DNA from 4 places in the Paenarthrobacter sp. AMU7 genome. Region 1 is predicted to be linked to each of the others. Evidence: riboswitches for the same ligand, from Rfam matches in the RefSeq annotation. Region 1 holds a riboswitch; each other region holds the start of a gene.

Region 1 (5,139 bases):
TAGGGGTCGGGAATGATCGCTGTATGAGTGCAGCAACCTCCCGCCCCTCCGCCAAGGAGCGGCTGTCCAGCGCCTGGGCCCTCAAGGGCTACAAGCGTGAATGGCTGCGGCACGATCTCGTTGCGGGCGCTGCGCTGTTTGCTTTGCTGGTGCCCGCCGGGATGGCCTATGCACAGGCAGCAGGGCTTCCCCCGGTCACCGGGCTTTACGCAACAGTGGTCCCGCTGCTGGTTTATGCGGTGGTGGGGCCCTCCCGCATTCTGGTCCTGGGACCCGACTCTGCCCTGGCCCCTATGATCGCCGCGGCCATTGTGCCGCTGGCAGCGGGAAGCAGCGAAAAATCCGTGGCGCTGGCCGGCTTGCTGGCCGTGTTGATCGGGGCGCTCATGCTTGCGGGCTCGGCACTGAAACTGGGAGCCATCACGGGCCTGCTGTCCAAACCCATCCGGCTCGGGTACCTCAACGGAATCGCACTGTTGGTGGCCCTTTCGCAACTCCCGGCGTTTCTGGGTATTGAGGCCGACGGCGACGTCTGGCAAAAGCTCGCGAAGGTCACTACCGGGTTACTTGGCGGCGAGGTCAACATCACCGCGCTGTTGTTGGGAGTGGGGTCGCTGGCGCTCATCTGGATCCCCCGGCTCCTGAAGTGGAAGGTACCCGGCGTCCTGTTGGCGGTGGTTGGCTCGTGCGTGGCGACGGCGGTCTTCGGGCTCAACGACGACGTGAAGGTCACCGGGGTCCTGCCGCAGGGCCTGCCCATGCCCGCACTCGGGGGTATTGGCTGGGCCGACGCCCTGATGCTGCTCCCCGCCGCCGCGGGCATCGCGCTCATGGCTTTCGCTGACACTGGCGTGTTGTCTCAAACATTGGCAGCCAAGGAAGGGAAGAAGGTCTCCGGAAACAGGGAGATGGCAGCGCTTGGAGCAGCCAATGCCGCTACAGGCCTCTTGGGTGGGTTCCCCATTTCAGGCAGTACCTCCAGGACACCGGTAGCCGTGGATGCAGGCGCAAAATCCCAGATGACAGGCGTGGTGGGCTCCGTGCTGGTACTGGCCTTTATGCTGCTGGCTCCGGGAGTAACCGAGTACCTGCCGTCGGCAACCCTGGCCGCCGTCGTCATCGCCGCGGCCATTGCCCTCGCAGATCCTGCCGGCGTCAGGCGGCTCCTGGGGCTGAGCCGCAGCGAGTCCGTGGTGATGCTGGCTGCGTTCCTGGGAGTGCTGACGGTGGGTGTCCTCCAGGGAATCGTGGTGGCCATCGCCTTGGCACTCCTGGACTTTGTCCGCAGGGCATGGGATCCGTACAGAACCGAACTCGGCGCAGAGGAAGGCCTTCCCGGGTATCACGACCTTGAACGCCACCCCGAGGGCAAGCGCATCCCCGGGCTCTTGATCCTCCGGTTTGATGCACCCCTGTTCTTCGGCAACGGACAGGTCCTGGCGAGCTTCGTGAGGGAGCAACTCGACGAGGCCCCGGACGAGTCCGCGGAGCCCGTCACCCACATCATCCTTGCCGCCGAACCGATCACCGGGATCGACACCACAGCTTTGGATGACTTGGTAACCCTGGACGAATGGTTGGCCAGAAAAGGAGTGGATCTGGTGTTTGCCGAGCTCAAAGGGCCCGTGAAGGACAAGTTGATCCGCCTCGGCACGGCGGCCCGTTTTACGCCGGACCACTTCTACCCCACTGTCGGCGCGGCAGTGCGGGAGCTCAAGGACCGATAGTGGATCAGCCTCCGATTACGCAACATGACGACGGTGCAGCCGCCCGCAAGTGCAGCCCGACGCCCGTGGATGTTACGTTTTTCTTGAGTAATGAGTACCAGCGCAAAGCCCTGACTTGCTGGTCGGCAACCCTCTCTCCGGCGGGGTGCCTCAGGTGACTACTCGGCGTATCGACAACTCGAACTGCAAGCGTGACTGAGGAGCACCAGCAATGCCTGAACCCACTGAAGAAAAACTCTCCTACCGCCTGATTACAGGCCCGGATAACCGCGATTTCTGCGAGCGTATCCACAACTCCCTCGCCGAAGGCTATGTGCTCCATGGCAGCCCGGCAGCCACCTTCAACGGCACGGACGTCATCGTGGCCCAAGCCATTGTGCTGCCTGCGGCGATCGCCAATGCTGATGCCGCCGTCGCCAACGCAGTGGACCAACTTGAGAATTACGACGATGAAGAAGCGTTCGAGGGCCACGCATGAGCTACGCAGGTGACCTGACCCCACAGGACGCGTGGGCCAAGCTCGAAGAAGGCGCGATCCTGGTGGATGTGCGCACCGAGGCCGAGTGGGCCCACATCGGCATCCCGGACACCAAAGCCACCGAGAACGATCCCCTGTTCATCCAGTGGAACCTGGCTGGCGGTATCCCGAACTCCCGCTTTATCGAGGACCTGCAGCAGCAGGCACCCGAGGATGACGCCGTGGAGCTCGTGTTCATCTGCCGTTCCGGCCAGCGCTCCATCTCCGCTGCCATTGCCGCAACACAGGCCGGCTTCACGGCGTACAACGTCCTTGAGGGCTTCGAAGGCGAACCGGACCGCTACGGTGAGCGCACCGTAAACGGCTGGAAGAACCGTGGCCTGCCTACGAATCTGGGGACCGAGTAAGTGACTTTCAATCCCGACGCCGCCGGCTGGAGCCCTGACACCCAGGCCGTTCGCGGTGGCCTTGACCGCACCAATTTCCAGGAAACGTCCGAGCCCGTTTTCCTGAACTCCGGCTTTGTCTACGAATCGGCTGCCGCTGCCGAACGTGCCTTTACCGGCGAGGACGAACGCTTCGTTTACTCCCGCTACGGCAACCCGTCCGTCGCCACGTTCCAGGAGCGGCTGCGGCTGCTCGAAGGAACCGAGGCGTGCTTTGCGACAGCCTCCGGCATGTCCGCGGTCTTCACCGCTTTGGGTGCCTTGCTGGCTGCCGGCGACCGCGTGGTGGCCGCGCGCTCGCTGTTCGGCTCCTGCTTCGTGATCCTCAACGAGATCCTGCCCCGCTGGGGTGTGGAGACGGTGTTCGTTGACGGCCCGGATCTGGAGCAGTGGCGCGAAGCCCTCTCGGAACCGACCACCGCCGTGTTCTTTGAGTCGCCCTCCAACCCGATGCAGGAGATCGTGGACATCGCCGCCGTCAGCGAACTGGCGCATGCTGCCGGGGCGACTGTCGTGGTGGACAATGTCTTCGCCACTCCCCTCCTGCAGCGCTGCGGTGATCTGGGCGCGGACGTCATCGTGTACTCCGGCACCAAGCACATTGATGGCCAAGGCCGTGTCCTCGGCGGCGCGATCCTGGGCACCAAAGAGTTCATCGATGGTCCCGTCAAGCAACTCATGCGCCATACCGGCCCTTCCCTTTCCGCGTTCAACGCCTGGGTGCTGACCAAGGGTTTGGAGACCATCGGACTGCGGGTGAACCACAGCTCGGCATCCGCTTTGAAGATCGCGGAGTGGCTCGAGCAGCAGCCTGCCATCAGCTGGGTCAAGTACCCGCTGCTCACGTCCCACCCGCAGTACGAGCTTGCCGCGAAGCAGATGAAGGCCGGCGGCACTGTGCTGACCTTCGAGCTGTCTCCTTCGGCCGGGCGCTCAGCCAAAGAGGCCGCCTTCGCCTTGCTCGATGGCCTCCGCGTCATTGACATCTCCAACAACCTGGGCGATTCCAAATCCCTCATCACCCACCCCGCCACCACCACCCACCGGGCCATGGGGCCTGAGGGCCGGGCCGCGATCGGACTCACCGACGGTGTGGTCCGCTTGTCGGTAGGACTGGAAGACGTGGACGATCTCATCCTGGATCTGGAGAAGGCCCTCAAACAGGTCTAACCTTGCTGCCATGAGCGGGATTCATCCCTATCGCCGTGCCGGAGCGGTCATCGTTGCCGGCACGGTGGTGTGGTTCGTGGGAATCTCGCCGGTCTCACGCGTCTACATCACACCGGACGATGCCGAACGCCTGCGCATGCTGACCTCCGGACGGCGCGGCTGGATCGTGGGCCAGCACCTAACCGCAGTGGGGACCGTCGCCGTGCCGGTTGGATTCGCTGCCTTTGCCCGCGCCGTTCCGGGAAAGGACGCCGTACCGGGTACGCACTCCGTCCCGGACACCGGCGCAACGCGTGGGAAAGCGAAGAAGTGGGCTTACGCTGCCGCCGCCGCGTTGCTCGCCGGCGCCCCATTCTTCGTCTCCAGCCTCGCCCGGCGGGCTTCAGACCTCGAAGGTTTTGCCTATCGCCGGGGATCCAACGCGCCCTTCCTGGCGTATTCCGGGTTGCACGTGGTGGCGTTGGCCGCCTTGGGTGGGAGTCTTCTTTCCTTACCCACAAAACGCTGGATCGGCGTCACAGCTTCGGTCAGCGCGCCTATCTACGGCGCCATTCTGGTAGCCAAAAAGGACATCCCGCCGTTCTGCTTCTACTTGGTGGAGGGTCTCACTGGCGCCTACTTAATGGCGTGGGAAGAACCGGCCGGCCAATCCTAAGGCCTCCTGACCCGGGTCAGCATCGGCGCGGGCTCCTTGTGCGCGTCGGCGGAGGTTCCGCGAACCGTCACCTTCGCTGCATGCCCGACGACGGCGGCCAGGGCTGCGCTGGTGGGTGGACTGCCCGGCTGGTTCTGGCTGCCGCGCTGCCTGTTGTTGTAACGCACCGCCGCTTCCCGTTGCTCGTCCGCGCCGTTCCCCCGCTCCAACAGGTCTGAGATCCCCGCTTTGACCAGCTCCAATTCGCCTTGGTCATCCAGCACTGGGCTCACATAATCCACCAGCGCCCAGACGACGTCCGCCGCCGGCTGGGGCCGGAAATCACCGAAGTCCAGGAGATCTCCACGCAACCCCGCATTGCTGGCCTGCCAACTCGCCATCCGCAGGAGTGCCGTGGGCACCGCGGTGGGCTCAACGCCGTCGAGCATTTCCAAGGAAGCGGTCTCCACCAAAGCCCGCACCAGTACCGCAATCAACGCGGCGTCCTCGGCGCGCAGGCAGACGTCGGCTACGCGGACCTCCACGGTGGGGTGGTTCCGGGAGATGCGGGCGTCGAAGTAAATCATGCCCTCATCCAGGATCACGCCTGTTTCCAACAGCCGATTCACGATGCGTCGGTAGGCAGTGAGTGATCCGAACACGCCGGACGGTCCAGAAGTGGGC
Region 2 (5,139 bases), 2.4 Mb from region 1:
AGCGGACATGTGGTCTTTGCGGCAGCTGGCAGATCACCAAATGTGGGATGCAGACCGCCTGCACTTCTCGCCCCTGGGACACCACACCATCGCCATGATGGTCCTGGACTCCCTCAACGTCCAGCACACCCTTGAACCACTGATGCCCAAGCCGCTGCCTCCGCGGACCTGGCGTGAGGCCCGCTCCTCGGATCTCGTCTGGGCGCGCGAGTACTTTGTCCCGTGGGTTATCCGAAGGCTCCGGCACCAGTCCTCCGGTGACGGCATCACGCCAAAGCGTCCGACGCCGGGTCCTGTCTTCGGCCCCAGCGGCACCTTGCTGCCGCGGAGCTAGGGCGACGTTCAGGTGATGGTGCCAGCAGGGTTTCATGGGGCCGGACTTTCGGGTGGCCACAGTGGCGGATAAGGCGGACCTCTTCGCGGAGAGGGTCCGGCGCCTGCGACTGCGACGGCAGCAACTGCGGGCTCCTTTGTCCGGGACCGCCGGAGACGTGGTCCGCAACCTGTTGGCAGTCCAGTCCCAGGAATTTCCGTATGCGCGGTGGACCCTTGCACAAAGGACATCCGCTTCCACATCCTCCGATGTGGAACAAGCCGTTGCCGATGGAACCATCCTGCGGACGCACATCCTGCGGCCCACGTGGCATTTTGTGCACCGGGACGACCTCGGCTGGCTGATGGGACTCTCCGCGGACCGGCTGCATCAGGGAAACAAAGGCATGTACCGCCAAACAGGGGTGGATGAAAAAACGTCCGCACTCAGTGGCCGGATCCTGGCCTCAGCAGTCGCCGACGGGGCCCACAAGACGCGCGAAGAGCTGGCTGAAGTCCTGGGACAGGCCGGCTTACCCAGCAAGGGCCTGGGGTTTATCTACCACCTCATGCACGCCGAGGTCAGTCGCATCCTCGTGAGCGGTTCCCCCGTGCGCTCGTCCGGGGGCGCCCTGAAACAGACGTATGCCCTCTTCGAGGAGCGTGTGCCGGGTTTCGTCCGTACGCCGTTGACCGGGGAGGACCGTGAAGAGGCCCTGGGCACGCTGGTTCTCCGATACTTCGGCAGCCGCGGACCCGCCACCATCAAGGACTGCGCCGCGTGGTCCGGGCTGACCATGAAGGACGTAAAGCTGGGCATCCACGTGGCTGGCAAGCTATCGCCGGGCGCCCTGGCATCACTCGCCATGGACGGCCTGGAGTTTTACCTGGCCCCGGAAGATGCCGTCGAGCTCACCAACCCCGGGGGCCCTTCGCGTCTGCCTGACGCAGGACTCCCCCGCATCGACCTCATCCAGTGCTACGACGAATACGTCATGGGCTATTCGCAGTCCCGGCACTATCTGGGTGGGACAGCACCGTACTTCCCCGAAGACAACGGGCCCATGCACGTGGTCCTGATGGATGGCAGGTTGGCCGGATGGTGGCGCCATGGGTTCTCCGGCGGAGCCTGCCACCTGGATGTCCGCATGAACCGGCCCACAAGCCCTCCCGAACAGATGGCCCTCGACGCCGAAGTGGAACGCTATGGGCAGTTCCTGGGCATGGAGGCCCGCCTCCTCTGAAGTCCTCGCTGCAGGCGCCGGAGTTCACGCCGTGCGACCGGGCTAAGCTGGGATACGACCTAGGAGGCCTGCACTGTGAACAATCTGATCTTCTGGATCATCGTCTGCTCGTGGCTGATTCCGCTCGGAATCCGCATGTACAACCGATCCCGCGCGCGCCGGATCCAGAACGGAACCTTCCGCAGCCCCGGTTATCCCCCGCAGCAGAACCTGCCCGGCCCCGGTTACCCTGCACAGAATTACCCGCCGCAGAACTACCCCGGCTATCCGTCTGAACCGACCGTCATCCGCCCTGTGGATGACGCGCCGCAGCCCGGGCCGCCGTCGAACACTTCCTCCCCCACGCCTTTCCCGGCCACCAACGGATCGGAGCCGCAAGGCTACCGCGCCCGCAAGCTGGCAGAGCTGGACGCAAAGTTCAGCAACGGGGAGATCGCCATGGAGGACTACATGAAGCAGCGCGGCGACATCATGAACGGCTAGCCTGGCGGCCAACCCGGCGTCCTGCAGCCGCTACTCAACTGTCCGGCAACGGCCACTCAACTTAGGCGAAGAAGGCTCCGCGGAGCTGTGCTGAGAGCTGGCCGATTTCCGTCAGGAACCCGTCGTGGCCGATCGGCGCCTCAATGATATGAACCGGAACATCACCCGGCAAGGCTGCCGCCAATTCCCGGGATTGCGCCGGGAAATACAACCTGTCGCTGTCCACCGCCGCAACGAAGAACTCCGCAGTGGTACGCGACAATGCTGCCTCCAGCGATCCACGGCCGCGTGCGACGTCGTGGGACATCAGGGCTTCGGTGAGGGCGATGTAGCTGTTGGCGTCAAATCGTCGGACAAGCTTTGTTCCCTGGTGGTCCAGGTAGCTCTCGACCTGATAGCGGCCGCGCTCCCCCAGGACCGCAGCGGCAAGAGGTGTCTCCAGGTGCTGGGCTTCACGGCCAAAGCGGAAGTCCAACTCCACTGCGGAGCGGTAGGTGATGTGGGCGATGCGCCGGGCCAAGGCGAGCCCGTGTTCAGGGGCAGTGCCACCGTAGTAGTCGCCGTTGTTGAAATTCGGGTCCTGACGGATGGCCAGGGTTTGGGCCTGCGCAAAGGCGATCTGCTCGGCCGTGCTGTAGGCACCCACGGATATCACGGCACAGCGTTTCACCCGCTCTGGGAAGGTCACTGCCCACTCCAACGCACGGGCGCCACCCATGGAACCGCCCAGCACGGCATGCCAGGCCTCGATTCCCAGGGCTTCGGCCAGGCGCGCCTCCGCCTCGGTGCTGTCGCGCAGGGTGACCAAGGGGAACCGGGAGCCCCAAGGACGGCCGTCCGGCGCCTCCGAGGACGGTCCAGTGCTGCCGTAGCAGCCACCCACGATGTTGATGGAGATGACAAAGAACCTGGTGGTGTCGATGGTGGCACCGGGGCCTACCAACTGCTCCCACCATCCTTCTTCGTCCGTAGCTCCCCGGGCTACGTGTGTGCTGCCCGTGAGGGCATGCTGGATGAGCACGGCATTGGAGGCATCGGCGTTCAGCTGCCCCCAGGTCTCATAAGCGAGGACGACGTCGGGAAGGAATCCACCGGCTTCAAGGTCCAGCGGCCCAATGGCGGCGTACTTGACGGTTCCGTCTTCTTCTCCGGATTTTGGAAGGGCTGCAGCAGTGATGGTCATTCCTTTGACACCTTAAACTCGCGCTTGCCCGTCGCCTTGGGTGCGAACAGGCCAGGTCTTCACCCGGGGCACCCCACCGCGGAGGAGGGTTGCCGGCCAGCAAGCCGGGGCTACGCGCTGGCACTCATGACCTATACGAAGAGTCTAGGAAATACAGGGCGGGTATGGCGAAGAATGTGACATCAGTGTGACGCTTTAGGGCGTTTTCGTTCACGAAGCAGCACTCCGGAACGCCGCCCGGCGAATAATCGTCGGTCCGGGCGGCCTCCCAGGAAGGTGGCGGGCGTGGTCGCGCCGTATCGTCCAGGTCCGGAATCAGGCTCCCTTGGCGGCCCGGAATCCGGCTTCGAGGTCGGCGATGATGTCATCCACGTGCTCAATTCCCACGGACAAGCGAACCAGGCCGGGGTTAACACCGGCCGCCAGCTGCTGTTCAATTGTCAGCTGGCTGTGCGTAGTGGACGCCGGGTGAATGACCAGCGAGCGGACATCGCCGATGTTGGCCACATGCGAGTGCAGTTCCAGTCCGTCCACGAAGCGCTTGCCCGCTTCAACGCCACCTTTGATGTTGAACGCAACAATGGCGCCGGTGCCTTGCGGACCATACTTCCGGCCACGGTCGTACCACGGACTGGACGGCAGACCCGCGTAGGCAACCGATTCGACGTCGTCGTGGGCTTCCAGCCACTCGGCCACTTTGGTGGCGTTGGCTACGTGACGCTCGACGCGCAGGCTCAGCGTCTCCAGCCCCTGGGCAATCAGGAAAGCGTTGAACGGGGACACAGCGGAACCGAGGTCGCGGAGAAGCTGGACGCGTGCCTTCAGGACGTAGGAGAGGTTGGCGCCGAGCGCCCCATCCTTGCCAAGATCCCGGGCGTAGACCAAACCGTTGTAGCTGGGGTCCGGGGTGTTGAAACCCGGGAAGCGCTCCGGGTCCTTGCCGAAGTCGAAGTTGCCTGAGTCCACGATCACGCCGGCGATGGCGGAACCGTGGCCACCGAGGTACTTGGTGGCGGAGTGGACCACGATATCGGCGCCCCACTCGATGGGACGGATGAGGTAGGGAGTGGACAGTGTGTTGTCGACGATGAGTGGCACACCGGCCTCGTGGGCGGTGCGGGCGACGCCCTCGATGTCCAGTACGTCCTGGCGCGGGTTGGAAACAACCTCGCCGAAGAACAGTTTGGTGTTCGGCTGGACGGCATCACGCCACTGCTCCAGGTTGTCCGGGTCCTCCACGAAGGTCACCGAGATGCCGAACTTCTTCAGGGTGTGCGCCAGCAGGTTGTACGTACCGCCATACAGGCTGGGGCTGGCCACGATGTGGTCGCCGGCCTCCGCGATGTTGAGGATGGCGAAGGTCTCCGCAGCCTGGCCGGAGCTCAGCAGGAGGGCGCCCAAGCCGCCTTCGAGGCTCGCGATCCGCTGCTCCACGGCATCCTGCGTCGGGTTGCCGATCCGCGTGTAGATGGGCGCGAGCTCGGCCAGGGCAAACCGGTTGGCTGCGCTCTCGGCGCTGGGGAACACAAAGGACGTGGTCTGGTAGATCGGCAGTGCCCGTGCTCCCGTGGCAGAGTCAGGCTCCTGGCCTGCGTGGATCTGGCGGGTTTCGAAAGACCATCCTTGGGACATGGAGTTCTCCTGTTCGTGGCGCATGGGTTCTGTGGAAACGTGCTGCATGTGAGCTGGGGCCAGTCTAGGAAGTGTCCGGAGCCTTGGACAGCTTTGTGACGCCGGTGGAATCTTTCGGTCTTTCAGCGTCGCCGCATGACGCGGTACGGCACCGGTTATGCACATCCCACCTTAGTTAGGCTTGACTTAGCTGAGACCCCGATCACAAAGTGCCAAGATGAAGCCATGCGCATGGATCACGTCTCTTACGCCTGTGAACGAGATGGCCTTCTGGCCACTACCGAA
Region 3 (5,139 bases), 1.9 Mb from region 1:
ATCGGAACCTTCCGGCGCGGACCCTTCGTTCACCACGTAGTGCAGCGGGCGGCATGGCGAGTACCCCACCGGAGTGCCGTCGTCGTTGGTAGCCAGGAACTTATACGACTCGTTGGTAGTCTCCGGCACCTTCGGCGAGGCCAGCGGGGCGTCCGCCTCCTCAAATCCGGGCGGCGGGGCGTCTGCTGCACGTGCTGGCGCCGTCTGCTTCTGCCCGGGTGTCCCGTCGTGCGCGGCACCAGGGACGCTCACACCCGGGAAAAGGGCGGTGATCCGCGGGTCTCCATGCAGGAATCCGCTGACCAACACTGCCACCACAGCGGCAATTCCGGCCATGAGCACGCCACGGAGAATGTGCCAGGCCGTGCCGGTCCGCCGGTGCTTTGGCGCACGCGTTTCCCGCTCCGAGTCCACGGTTCTCCATTCCTCACGCCCTGGTCACGCGGGGCAGCGCGGAGGACGAACCAACATTACGGGCTGCGGGGGGAACCGTCCAAACTAGACGATGGTTGCCCCGAACACCAGGCCCAGCCCGTACGTGGCGGCAGCCGCTGCCAGGCCGATCGCGAGTTGGCGCAGCCCGCGGCTCAGCGGCGAGGTCCCGGACAGCAAGCCCACGACGGCGCCGGTCGCCAAGAGCGCGATGCCCACCAGCACACCGGCCACCATCAAGGCGGCAAAGCCCGTCATGCCGAAGATGAAGGGCAGGATGGGAACGATGGCACCGGACGCGAAGAAGCAGAAGCTGGACATCGCTGCGCCCCATGCCGAACCGACGGATTCGTGCTCGTCGGTGGGAGGTTTCTCGGGCTGCAAGGAGAGGCTGGGATCGCAGTCGCAGCTGAACAGGCCCATGCGCTCTGCGGCGCGATGCTCAGCGGCCTCGCGCGTCATGCCGCGGGCAAGGTAGACCAGTACCAATTCGTTGTGTTCGATGTCCAACGACGGTGCTGCCGTGAGGGTGGCTTGGGTGGGCAGCGTCGCGTTGAGCAGTTCCCGCTGGGAGCGGACCGAGACGTACTCGCCGGCGCCCATGGACAGTGCGCCCGCCAAAAGACCTGCCACACCGCTCATCAGCACCACCGGACTGGGTACGCCGGTGGCGGCCATGCCCATGACCAGCGAAAGGTTGCTCACCAGGCCGTCGTTGGCGCCGAAGACCGCGGCACGGAAGGTCCCGGAGAGCCGGTTCCGACCACGGGTAGCCAGGCCCCTGACCACCTCTTCGTGGATCTGTTCGTCAGCCACCATGGCGGGTGTTGCCGCGGGTTCGGAGCCGTAGGGGGAGCGGCCTTCTGCGCGTTGGGCCAGGGCCAGTACAAAGACCGACCCGAAGTTGCGGGCCAGGAATCCCAGGAACTGGCTGCGGGCTGACGCGGCCTTGGGCATTCCGGCGTGCTCACCCAGGAGCTTGAGCCAGTGGGCCTCGTGCCGGCCTTCGGCCTCGGCCAGGGCCAGCAGGATTTGGCGTTCTTCGCCGTCGCGCCTCTGGGCGAGTTCGCGGTAGACCGCGGCCTCGGCGCGCTCGTCGGCGAGGTACTGACGCCACCGGCGGATGTCGGCGTGCGAGGGCGCCGCGGGTTGCGTTCCGACGTTCTCGATGGCTGCCGATTCCGGGGTGGGGTCCGGAGCTGGGCTCGACGAACCGGGGGATTCCTGGTGCTGTTGCACTTTCTCTCCTGTGCTGGGTGGGGTAGTTGCGGCCCCATTGCACGCCCCACTGTACCGCTTATCTGCGCGGTTTTTTGGCTGGTATTCCTCACTTGGAATGTTCGGCGCACCGTAATTTCCGGCCGTCCTTGACCCCCGACTTAGCCGGTGCTCAGATGGAAGGACAGGGGCGGGGGCCCACCCCGCGCACGTTCAACAGGGCTTGAGCGGCCCACGAGACGGAGGTTGCACCATGAACACCACCGAATCACACGCCAACTACCCGGAACGGACCACCATTGAGTCAGATCCGGCCTATGACTACGCCGAGGACCAGGAAGTGGACGAGGCCTGGGTGGAAGAAGTGGACGCCCCCGAGGACGACGAACGTGTGGTCCCCATCGACGAGACCGAGGAATTCCGCGAAGCAGACGAGGAAATCTAGGCGGGCTCCTCGTGGCTGAGTGTGTAGTGAAGCTGCACGCCGGCGCGTTTGCCGGCCGCCGCAACAGTCACGGTTAGGGTTCTCGACGCATCACACCAAAGGGTCGGCCGGACCGCTCGGGCCAACGCCTGCGCGATCAGGTGCGGTTGGGGATGTCCGAACCGCATGGTTCCGGCCTTGGCAGTGATGGTCACCGTGCCCAGGAAGAGGTCGACGGCGGGAATCACCGCGACTGTGTGGGTGGCTGTTGTTGCCGGGGTACTGGTAGCCGGGGTGGTATCGCCTTGGTACGGCAAGGGACTGCTCCTTGGGGGAGTGCTCTTGCCCGCTCGGTTGTCTCTGGTCCGGGACGGGCCGCTTCCTCATCCGAACCACCCGTGAACATGGGGTTGGTGTGTGGCCAGTCGGAGCTTGGCACCACATCTCTTGAAGCTGGGACCACCTTACCGCACGGCTGTCCAGCAAGTTGGGGCGCCCTCTTCCCGGGGACAAAACAACGGCGGCGCCACCCCGGAAAGGGGAGGCGCCGCCGTCGAATTTTGCTCTGTTGCTTGCAGCGCTACTTGTGGCTGCTGACCGGGTGGGCCTCAGGCGGGAGTTCCTCAGAGACGGCACCGGCAACGCGCTTGTCCCAGGCCTCGCGGACTGCGGGATCAGTGGGCGGGGTGAGCAGTGAAATCACTACGTAGGCGATGAACGAAGCGGCGAGACCGTAGTAGATCGGTTCGTTGGCGTAGACGCCGTCCGCGCTCGGAATGACACCCAGGGCGAAGAGGATCAGCAGGGTCAGCGTCAGCACCGATCCAACTGCCATGGACCATGCAGCAGCGATGCCCGTGCCGCGCTTCCACACCAAACCGCCCAGAATTGCGACCAGGAGGCCACCCACCAGGATGTCGTAGGCGATGGTGAGGGCAATCACCACGTCCTGAGCCGCCATGGAAATCAGTACTGCCACGATGCCGAGTCCAAGAACCCAGTAGCGGTTGGCTTTGACGTCGTGCTCGGGGTTTTCGCTGTCATCGGTGTTGATGTTCTTGCCGAACCAGCTGGCCACGAACGGGACAACGTCCGCACGTGCCACCGTGGCTGCGGCGATCAGGGCGCCGGAAGCGGTGGACATCATGGCCGCAACAGCCGCGGCCATGACCAGGCCGCCGATGCCGACAGGCAGGATGTGGGTTGCCACCTCGGCGTAAACAACGTCCTTGCCGAGGTTGGTGACATCGATGTCCGGCAGTGCCACCCGGGCGGCCAAGCCGATCAGGGCGCCGGCGATGCCGTAGAGGATGCAGTAGACGCCGGCCGTGGCGCCGCCCCAACGGGCAACGGCGGGGGTCTTGGCAGTGAAGACGCGCTGCCAGATGTCCTGACCGATCAGGAGGCCCAGTGTGTAGACCACGAAGTACGTGATGATGGTCTGGGCGCCGATGCCATCGATCTGGAAGAAGGTGTCATCGAGGCGCTCACGGATGCCGTCCATGCCGCCGGCAGCGTTCAGGACGAACGGGAGCATCAGGAAGAAGATACCGACGGTCTTGATGATGAACTGAACCTGGTCGGCCAGCGTGATGGACCACATGCCGCCAATGGTGGAGTAAACCAGGACGATCGCGCCGCCAACGGCGATGGCAAGCCAGCGTTCCCAGTCGAAGAGCACCACGAAGATGGTGGCGTAGGCGCCGGTGGAAGTAGCGCAGAGCATGAGCGTGTACGCCAGCATGACGATGCCGGAGGTCTGCGTGGCCCTGCTGCCGTAGCGAAGGCTCAGCATCTGGGAGACCGTGTAGATCTTCAGGCGCTGGATGGTACCGGCGAACAGGAGGCTGAGCAGCAGAACGCCTGCGCCGATGGCCACTACCAGCCACATGCCGGAGATGCCGAACTTGTAGCCGAGGCCGACGCCGCCCACGGTGGAAGCGCCACCGAGGACCACAGCGGCCATGGTGCCGGTGTAAAGGAACGGTCCCAGGCGGCGGCCAGCCACCAGGAAGTCGCTGTTGTTCTTGGTGCGGGACTTGCCCCACCAGCCGAATGCCAGCATGGCGAGCAGGTACACCACCACGATTGCGATGTTTATAGCCGAAGATTCCATGAGCGGTCCTTGGAGCTGATGCACGGAGGTTGGGGTTTTCGACGATACTCCTGCGAAGCGTCGAAGTCTCTGTGCTGATGGTTGGAGATTGGGGAAGGGTGTTGTGTGCCTCACAGACAACACTTGTTGCCTATGAGGATATGTTGTGATCGGAGTAACAGTCAAGATGCTTTAGTCACGGTTCCGCCGGTTCTGGTCCTGTTGGCTCGTCTCCCGGCTACTATTGCTCCAATGACAGGGCCAGATGACAGGCCTGAAAGGTTCGTGAATGAAGGCTCTCCCCGTTGAACCGAGCAATGTTCCCGTTGCCATCGGTTCCAGAATCCGCGCAGCCCGGCAGGCGCAGCGCCTCACCATTGAGCAGGTGGCTGATGCCACCGGGCTGACCAAGGGCTTCCTCAGCCGCGTGGAGCGTGACCTGACGTCGCCGTCGGTCGCTTCACTGGTCACCCTGTGCCAGGTGTTGTCGGTCTCTGTGGGTGACTTGTTCGCCGCCCCGGAGACGCACCTGACCAAGCGCGACGACGGCCCCCGCATCTCCCTGGGTGGCCAAGGCATCGTGGAGCGGTTGCTGACGGCCCGCTCCGAACGCAGGCTCCAGATTTTGCAGGCCACCATTGAGCCGCGGGGCCGCGGGGAGAACGAGCTCTACGCCGTGGACTGCGACGTCGATGTCCTGCACGTGATCAAGGGCAGGATCAAGCTCATTCTGACCAACGAGGCATACGACCTCGAGGAAGGGGACACGCTCTCCTTCCCCGGCCGCGAACCGCACACGTGGATCAACCCCACGGACGAGACCGTCGAGGTGCTCTGGGTGTTGGTGCCGGCGGCGAGCCGCTAGTTTTTCTCCCCGCGCCGCTGATGCGGTCAGCCCACGTGCACCCACGGCCGGCGGGTGATGTCCGGCTCGGCTTCCCTCAGCACTTCCCGGGTCACCGGCGCGATC
Region 4 (5,139 bases), 1.1 Mb from region 1:
TCTGCGTCACGTACGGCAGTGGAACGCTGTCTCCCGGTGCGTGCCCCAGATGCTCGTAGAGGTACCACTCCAGGTTGCCCATGACTTTCGCCCTGGTGGCGTCGTTGGCGCGGAGATAATAGCTCCGCGACTTGGTCAGCTCCATGATGTCTTCGGGCGTCAAGGCATCCGACCAGCGGGTGAAGTGGCTTTCCGCGCCGGAAAATTCCGGGCCGATCAGTGGACGGAACCCTGGCTTGTGGACGTCTCCGGCATGCATGATGCGCGAGAGCCGATGAACCCAGGGCACGTCGGTATCCAGCTGGTTCCAGACCAGTCCCAAGGTCCCGTGCGGCCGGAGGATACGGGCTATCTCGGTGCTCGCGGCCAGTGGGTCGCACCAATGCCAGGCCTGGGCAACACTGACGACGTCGAATGCTGAGTCCGTCAGTCCTGTTGCTTCAGCTGTTCCCTCCAGCGCGGTGACGTGCGGCTGGGACTTGCGCAGCTGCTCCAGCATGTCGGTGGAAGGGTCGACGGCGGCAACGTCCAGTCCGCGCTCCACGAGGAGGGCCGTGAACTTGCCAGTACCCGCTCCGAGATCCGCAGCAGTCGTGGCCCCCTGGGGAACAAGCCATTCGACGGACTCCCGGGGATAACCGGGCCGCACTCGATCGTAGTGCTCGCCACCGTCCTGGAAGCTCTGGCCGAACTCGTTCCGACGGTCAGCGTGGAGCTTGGGACCATGCGGTCCGGCGGGTCCGGGAACGCCGGGCCGTCCGCTGGAGGCGGCCGGAGAGGGCAATGCCACCAAAAACTCCTTCACAGGGTCGCCAAAAGATACCCTACGAATTTACCGCAGCCGCGGTAAAGCGCGTTTAGTCAACAGTGCAAGGAGCAGCGCCTGCAGTGCCGGGCGTGTTGGGCGCCCATTCCGGGTAGGTCCGGTGGTCGTTGGCAGGTACCCAGCGGCCCTCGTCCACCACATAGTCCCAGCCCAACCCGTTGCGCTTAAGCCCCTCGATGCCTGCGAGCAGCCTCGTGGCGTCCTCCAACCGGGAGCCGACGCCAAAGCTGGCACGCAAGGAGCCTGAGGGAAGTCCGAGTCGCTTGAGCAGTGGGTGGGCGCAGAAGCGTCCATCCCGGAGGCCAACTCCGTGCTCGGCGGCCAGATACGCCGCCACCAGTCCGGCGTCGAATCCTTCCACGGAGAAGTTGACCACACCGATGGTGTCATCTGAGTCAGTGAAGATCTGGTGCACGGTCACGCCGTCGATGGCCTCCAAGCCATCCACCAGGTACCTGCGGATGGCGGCTTCATGGGCGTGCCACGCCTCCTGGTCCAGCCCGGCGAGGACCTGGGTGGCCCGGGCGAGGGTTGCGGCACCCAGGACATTGGGGGAGCCGCCTTCGTGGCGGGCAGGGCCCGTTGCCCAGCTCACCGAGTCGAGGCGGGCTTCACGGACGGCGCCGCCACCAGCCAGGTGGGGGATCCCGGCGTCGAGCCAGTCCGGGCGGCCCACTACGACGCCTGCGCCGAAGGGGGCATACAGCTTGTGACCGGAGAACACCACGTAGTCAACGTCGTCCTCCGTGATGTTGATCCGGCGGTGGGGTGCCAATTGGGCGGCATCCACGACGATCCTGGCACCGTATTCGTGCGCCAGTGCAGCGAGTTCTGCGATCGGCAGGATTTCACCTGTCACGTTGGAGGCGCCAGTGACGGCGAGCAGGCTGACCCCGCCTTGGGCCAATTCATCGCGGAGCTTGTCCACCGTGGCGGTCAACGTGGAGGCCGCTACGACGCTGCGGTGCGGGACACCCTGCCAAGGAAGAAGGTTGGCGTGGTGTTCGATGTCCAGATAAACGACTTCCCCGGAGAAACGGCCGTCAATCTGCGGAAGGCAGCCTGCCAGGAGATTCAGGGAGTCTGTGGTGTTTCGCGTGAAAATCACGGAATCGTCGGGACGCCCGCCGACGAACTCACGGACAATACTGCGCGAATTCTCATAGACCGAGGTGCTGATCTGGGACGCAAAGCCCGCGCCGCGGTGAACGCTGGCGTAGTAAGGAAGGACCTCGTTGAGGTAGGCCGAGACGATGGTCAGGGCCGGAGCCGATGCGCCGTAGTCCAGATTCGCATAGCGGACGTGGCCGCCCTGGATCAGCGGTGCCTGCAGCTCAGCGCCAGTGACGGCGGCGAGTGGCCGTGCAGCGGGAGCTGCCTGAGACGGGGTTTCACCGGCGAAAGCCGGGATGATGTTTGAGTCGAACGTAACTGTGCTCATGGGACCTCACTCAAGAGGGATCCCCGGAGGGGGATCCGCGCTTGCCGCATCCGTTCCGGACCGGCCGGGTCGTCACCCGGGGCACCCCGCCGCGAATGGAGGGTTGCCGGCCAGCAAACCGGGGTTTAGCGCTGGCACTCGTGACCTGTAAAAAAGGTTAGGGCACCTCCAGTGGCCCCTCCAAAGTCGCTTCGCTTTGTTAAGCACTTTGTTACGCCGGGTTGTAAATCGCCGATCTGGCGAAGAAAAAACGGCGGACGCCTCCAAAAGGAGGCTTCCGCCTTCGAATATTCGGTGAAAAGCAGCGTGCGTGCCCTGAAACGAACCTGCCTAGAGCAGGTCGTCCAGGCCCGGGTTGAGCCGCTTGAGGACTTCCGAGTGAAGGATGGAGTTGGTGGCCAGCGCGTTGCCGCCGAACGGACCGTCGTCGCCTTCCAGGGAGGTGAAACGGCCACCGGCCTCCGTAACGATCGGGACGAGGGCTGCCATGTCGTACAGGTTCAGCTCAGGCTCGCACGCGATGTCCACTGCACCCTCGGCCACCAGGCAGTATGACCAAAAATCGCCGTAGGCCCGGGTTCGCCATACATCCTCTGTGAGCCCCAGGAACTCATCCAGGTTTCCGCGGTCCTTCCACCCGGACAGGCTTGAGTAGGACAAGGAGGCATCGGACAGGCGGGAAACGTTGGAGACCTTCAAACGGGTGGCCGCGGCAAGGGACCGGCCCATGTAGGCGCCCATGTCCTTGGCAGCCCACCAGCGTTTTCCCAAGGCGGGTGCACTGACGACGCCAACCACGGGTTCACCCTCATCAACCAATGCGATCAATGTTGCCCACACCGGTACGCCCCGGACAAAGTTCTTGGTCCCGTCGATGGGATCAATGATCCAACGCCGTGAGCCGTGTCCGCTGCTGCCAAACTCCTCGCCAAGGACAGCATCCCGGGGGCGGGACCGGGAGAGCTGACCCCGGATGGCTTCCTCCGCTGCTTTGTCGGCGTCAGTGACAGGTGTGAGGTCTGGCTTGGTTTCGATCTTCAGGTCCAGGGCCTTGAAGCGGTCCATGGTCTGGGCATCGACTGAGTCAGCGAGGACGTGGGCAAGGCGCAGGTCATCGTTGTAGGTGGAAACGGGATGGGTCATGCCACCAAACTATCCTGAAACGTTCGCTGCAGCGGGGACGTGAAGCCGCAACGATCAGTTGACGGTGCCCAGTTCCTTGGTCTCTTTTGCTTCCATCCGGGGGTCGGCACCGAGCAACCGGCGCAACGAGGCCAACCGTGCTGCTCCTGAAGGTCCTGCATGGCCGTTGTTCACCCACGGATCCAGGCCGCAGTTGATGGCCGTGGCGTCGTGCTTGCATCCCCGCTCACAGGCTTCGGTTCCTGGTTCAAGATCCGGGAAGGAATGCAGAATCCGGTCAGGGTCCACATGGGCCAGGCCAAAGGACCGGATGCCCGGGGTATCGATGATCCAACTGCCGGCCGGGGCGTCGGCGAGTTTCAGGGCCAAAGCGGAGGAGGACGTATGCCGGCCACGGCCTGTCACGGCGTTAACGCCGCCGGTGGCCCTCTCCGCCCCTGTCAGCGCATTGACCATGGTGGACTTGCCCACGCCCGAGTGGCCGAGCATCACGGTGACCTTGCCGCCGAGGTGGGAGCGCAACTGGGCTACGGCGTCGCGGTCCAACCGTGCGGACAGGCCGTCATCGGAGCGGGCGTCGATGCCGCCTGCTTCGGAGTCCGCCGTGCGGCTGATGATGACGGGGAAGTCCAGGCTGAGGTAGTTGGCAAGCAATTCTGCCGGATCCTTGACGTCCGCCTTGGTGATGAGCAGCAACGGCTCAATGCCGGCGTCGTAGGCTGCCACCAAGGCGCGGTCGATGAATCCGGTGCGCGGTTCAGGGTTGGCGGCTGCAACAACAATGACCAACTGGTGGGCGTTGGCCACCACTACGCGTTCGATGGGGTCGGTGTCGTCCGCGCTGCGTCGCAGGAGGGTTCGTCGTTCTTCCACCCGGACCAGCCGCGCCAGCGTGTCCGGCGAACCGGAGACGTCCCCCACTAAAGCGACGAAGTCCCCGGGTACTACCGGGTTACGCCGCAGTTCGCGGGCGCGCGCAGCGATGACGACGCGTGCGTTCGCGGAATCCTCGTCCACAATCGCCCTGTACCGTCCGCGGTCAACGGTGATGATCCGCCCGATAACGGCGTCGTCATGGCTGGGCCTGTCCTTGGTCCGTGGCCTGGACCCTTTTTTGTTGGGTCGGATCCGGACGTCGGATTCGTCCCAGGAGCGTGCATCGCGGCCCATGGTCAGTTTTGTGCCCCATCCGTGCTGGAGATGGTCCCCACCATTCGGGCCCAGATTTCCGGGAACTCCGGCATGGTCTTGGACGTGGTGGCGATGTCTTCCACTTGGACGCCTTCCACGGCGAGGCCCAGGATGGCGCCGGCAGTGGCCATGCGGTGGTCGGCATAGCTGTGGACCACTCCGGCGTGCAGAGCCGCGGGGCGGATGATGAGGCCATCGGCGGTCTCTTCGGCGTCACCGCCCAGGGAGTTGATTTCAGCAACGAGTGCCGCAAGCCGGTCCGTTTCATGGCCACGGAGATGGGCAATCCCCGTCAACCGCGAGGGGCCGGCAGCCAGAGCGCACAAGGCGGCAACGGTGGGCGCGAGTTCGCTGGTTTCGTCGAAGTCGGCGCCCTTGATGACCGGTCCGCCGGTCACGGAGAGGGTTCCGTCCTCCATAGTGACGCTGGCTCCCATGGTGGCCAGGATGGTCCGCCACATATCGCCAACCTGGGTGGTGCCTTCCGGCCAATTGGTGACCCGTACTGTGCCCTGTGTTGCCAAGGCTGCGGCCAGGA

What was found. A riboswitch is a leader RNA that binds a small molecule or an ion and turns the genes downstream of it on or off. The one in region 1 is predicted to bind S-adenosylmethionine.
Region 2: another riboswitch for S-adenosylmethionine. It lies ahead of ABQM86_RS07830 (homoserine O-acetyltransferase); the one in region 1 lies ahead of ABQM86_RS18855 (DUF1737 domain-containing protein).
Region 3: another riboswitch for S-adenosylmethionine. It lies ahead of ABQM86_RS05855 (hypothetical protein); the one in region 1 lies ahead of ABQM86_RS18855 (DUF1737 domain-containing protein).
Region 4: another riboswitch for S-adenosylmethionine. It lies ahead of ABQM86_RS13695 (aminotransferase class V-fold PLP-dependent enzyme); the one in region 1 lies ahead of ABQM86_RS18855 (DUF1737 domain-containing protein).

The regions. Positions count from the first base shown of each region.
Region 1 is NZ_CP165735.1:4,103,865-4,109,003, forward strand. Features, by position in the region: gene ABQM86_RS18850 (SulP family inorganic anion transporter) at 24-1,727, shown strand; SAM riboswitch class IV at 1,814-1,925, shown strand; gene ABQM86_RS18855 (DUF1737 domain-containing protein) at 1,939-2,205, shown strand; gene ABQM86_RS18860 (rhodanese-like domain-containing protein) at 2,202-2,612, shown strand; gene ABQM86_RS18865 (O-succinylhomoserine sulfhydrylase) at 2,613-3,821, shown strand; gene ABQM86_RS18870 (hypothetical protein) at 3,832-4,476, shown strand; gene ABQM86_RS18875 (glutamate--cysteine ligase) at 4,473-5,139, opposite strand, start outside.
Region 2 is NZ_CP165735.1:1,712,830-1,717,968, reverse strand. Features, by position in the region: gene ABQM86_RS07845 (SGNH/GDSL hydrolase family protein) at 1-334, shown strand, start outside; gene ABQM86_RS07840 (winged helix DNA-binding domain-containing protein) at 369-1,556, shown strand; gene ABQM86_RS07835 (hypothetical protein) at 1,632-2,039, shown strand; gene ABQM86_RS07830 (homoserine O-acetyltransferase) at 2,101-3,222, opposite strand; SAM riboswitch class IV at 3,238-3,354, opposite strand; gene ABQM86_RS07825 (bifunctional o-acetylhomoserine/o-acetylserine sulfhydrylase) at 3,538-4,878, opposite strand; gene ABQM86_RS07820 (VOC family protein) at 5,080-5,139, shown strand, end outside.
Region 3 is NZ_CP165735.1:1,241,863-1,247,001, forward strand. Features, by position in the region: gene ABQM86_RS05840 (matrixin family metalloprotease) at 1-414, opposite strand, end outside; gene ABQM86_RS05845 (VIT1/CCC1 transporter family protein) at 499-1,671, opposite strand; gene ABQM86_RS05850 (hypothetical protein) at 1,904-2,095, shown strand; gene ABQM86_RS05855 (hypothetical protein) at 2,092-2,391, opposite strand; SAM riboswitch class IV at 2,408-2,527, opposite strand; gene ABQM86_RS05860 (sodium:solute symporter) at 2,655-4,190, opposite strand; gene ABQM86_RS05865 (helix-turn-helix domain-containing protein) at 4,459-5,034, shown strand; gene ABQM86_RS05870 (amino acid transporter) at 5,061-5,139, opposite strand, start outside.
Region 4 is NZ_CP165735.1:2,970,655-2,975,793, reverse strand. Features, by position in the region: gene ABQM86_RS13700 (class I SAM-dependent methyltransferase) at 1-784, opposite strand, end outside; gene ABQM86_RS13695 (aminotransferase class V-fold PLP-dependent enzyme) at 858-2,267, opposite strand; SAM riboswitch class IV at 2,300-2,413, opposite strand; gene hisN (histidinol-phosphatase) at 2,598-3,410, opposite strand; gene ABQM86_RS13685 (ribosome small subunit-dependent GTPase A) at 3,465-4,580, opposite strand; gene aroA (3-phosphoshikimate 1-carboxyvinyltransferase) at 4,583-5,139, opposite strand, start outside.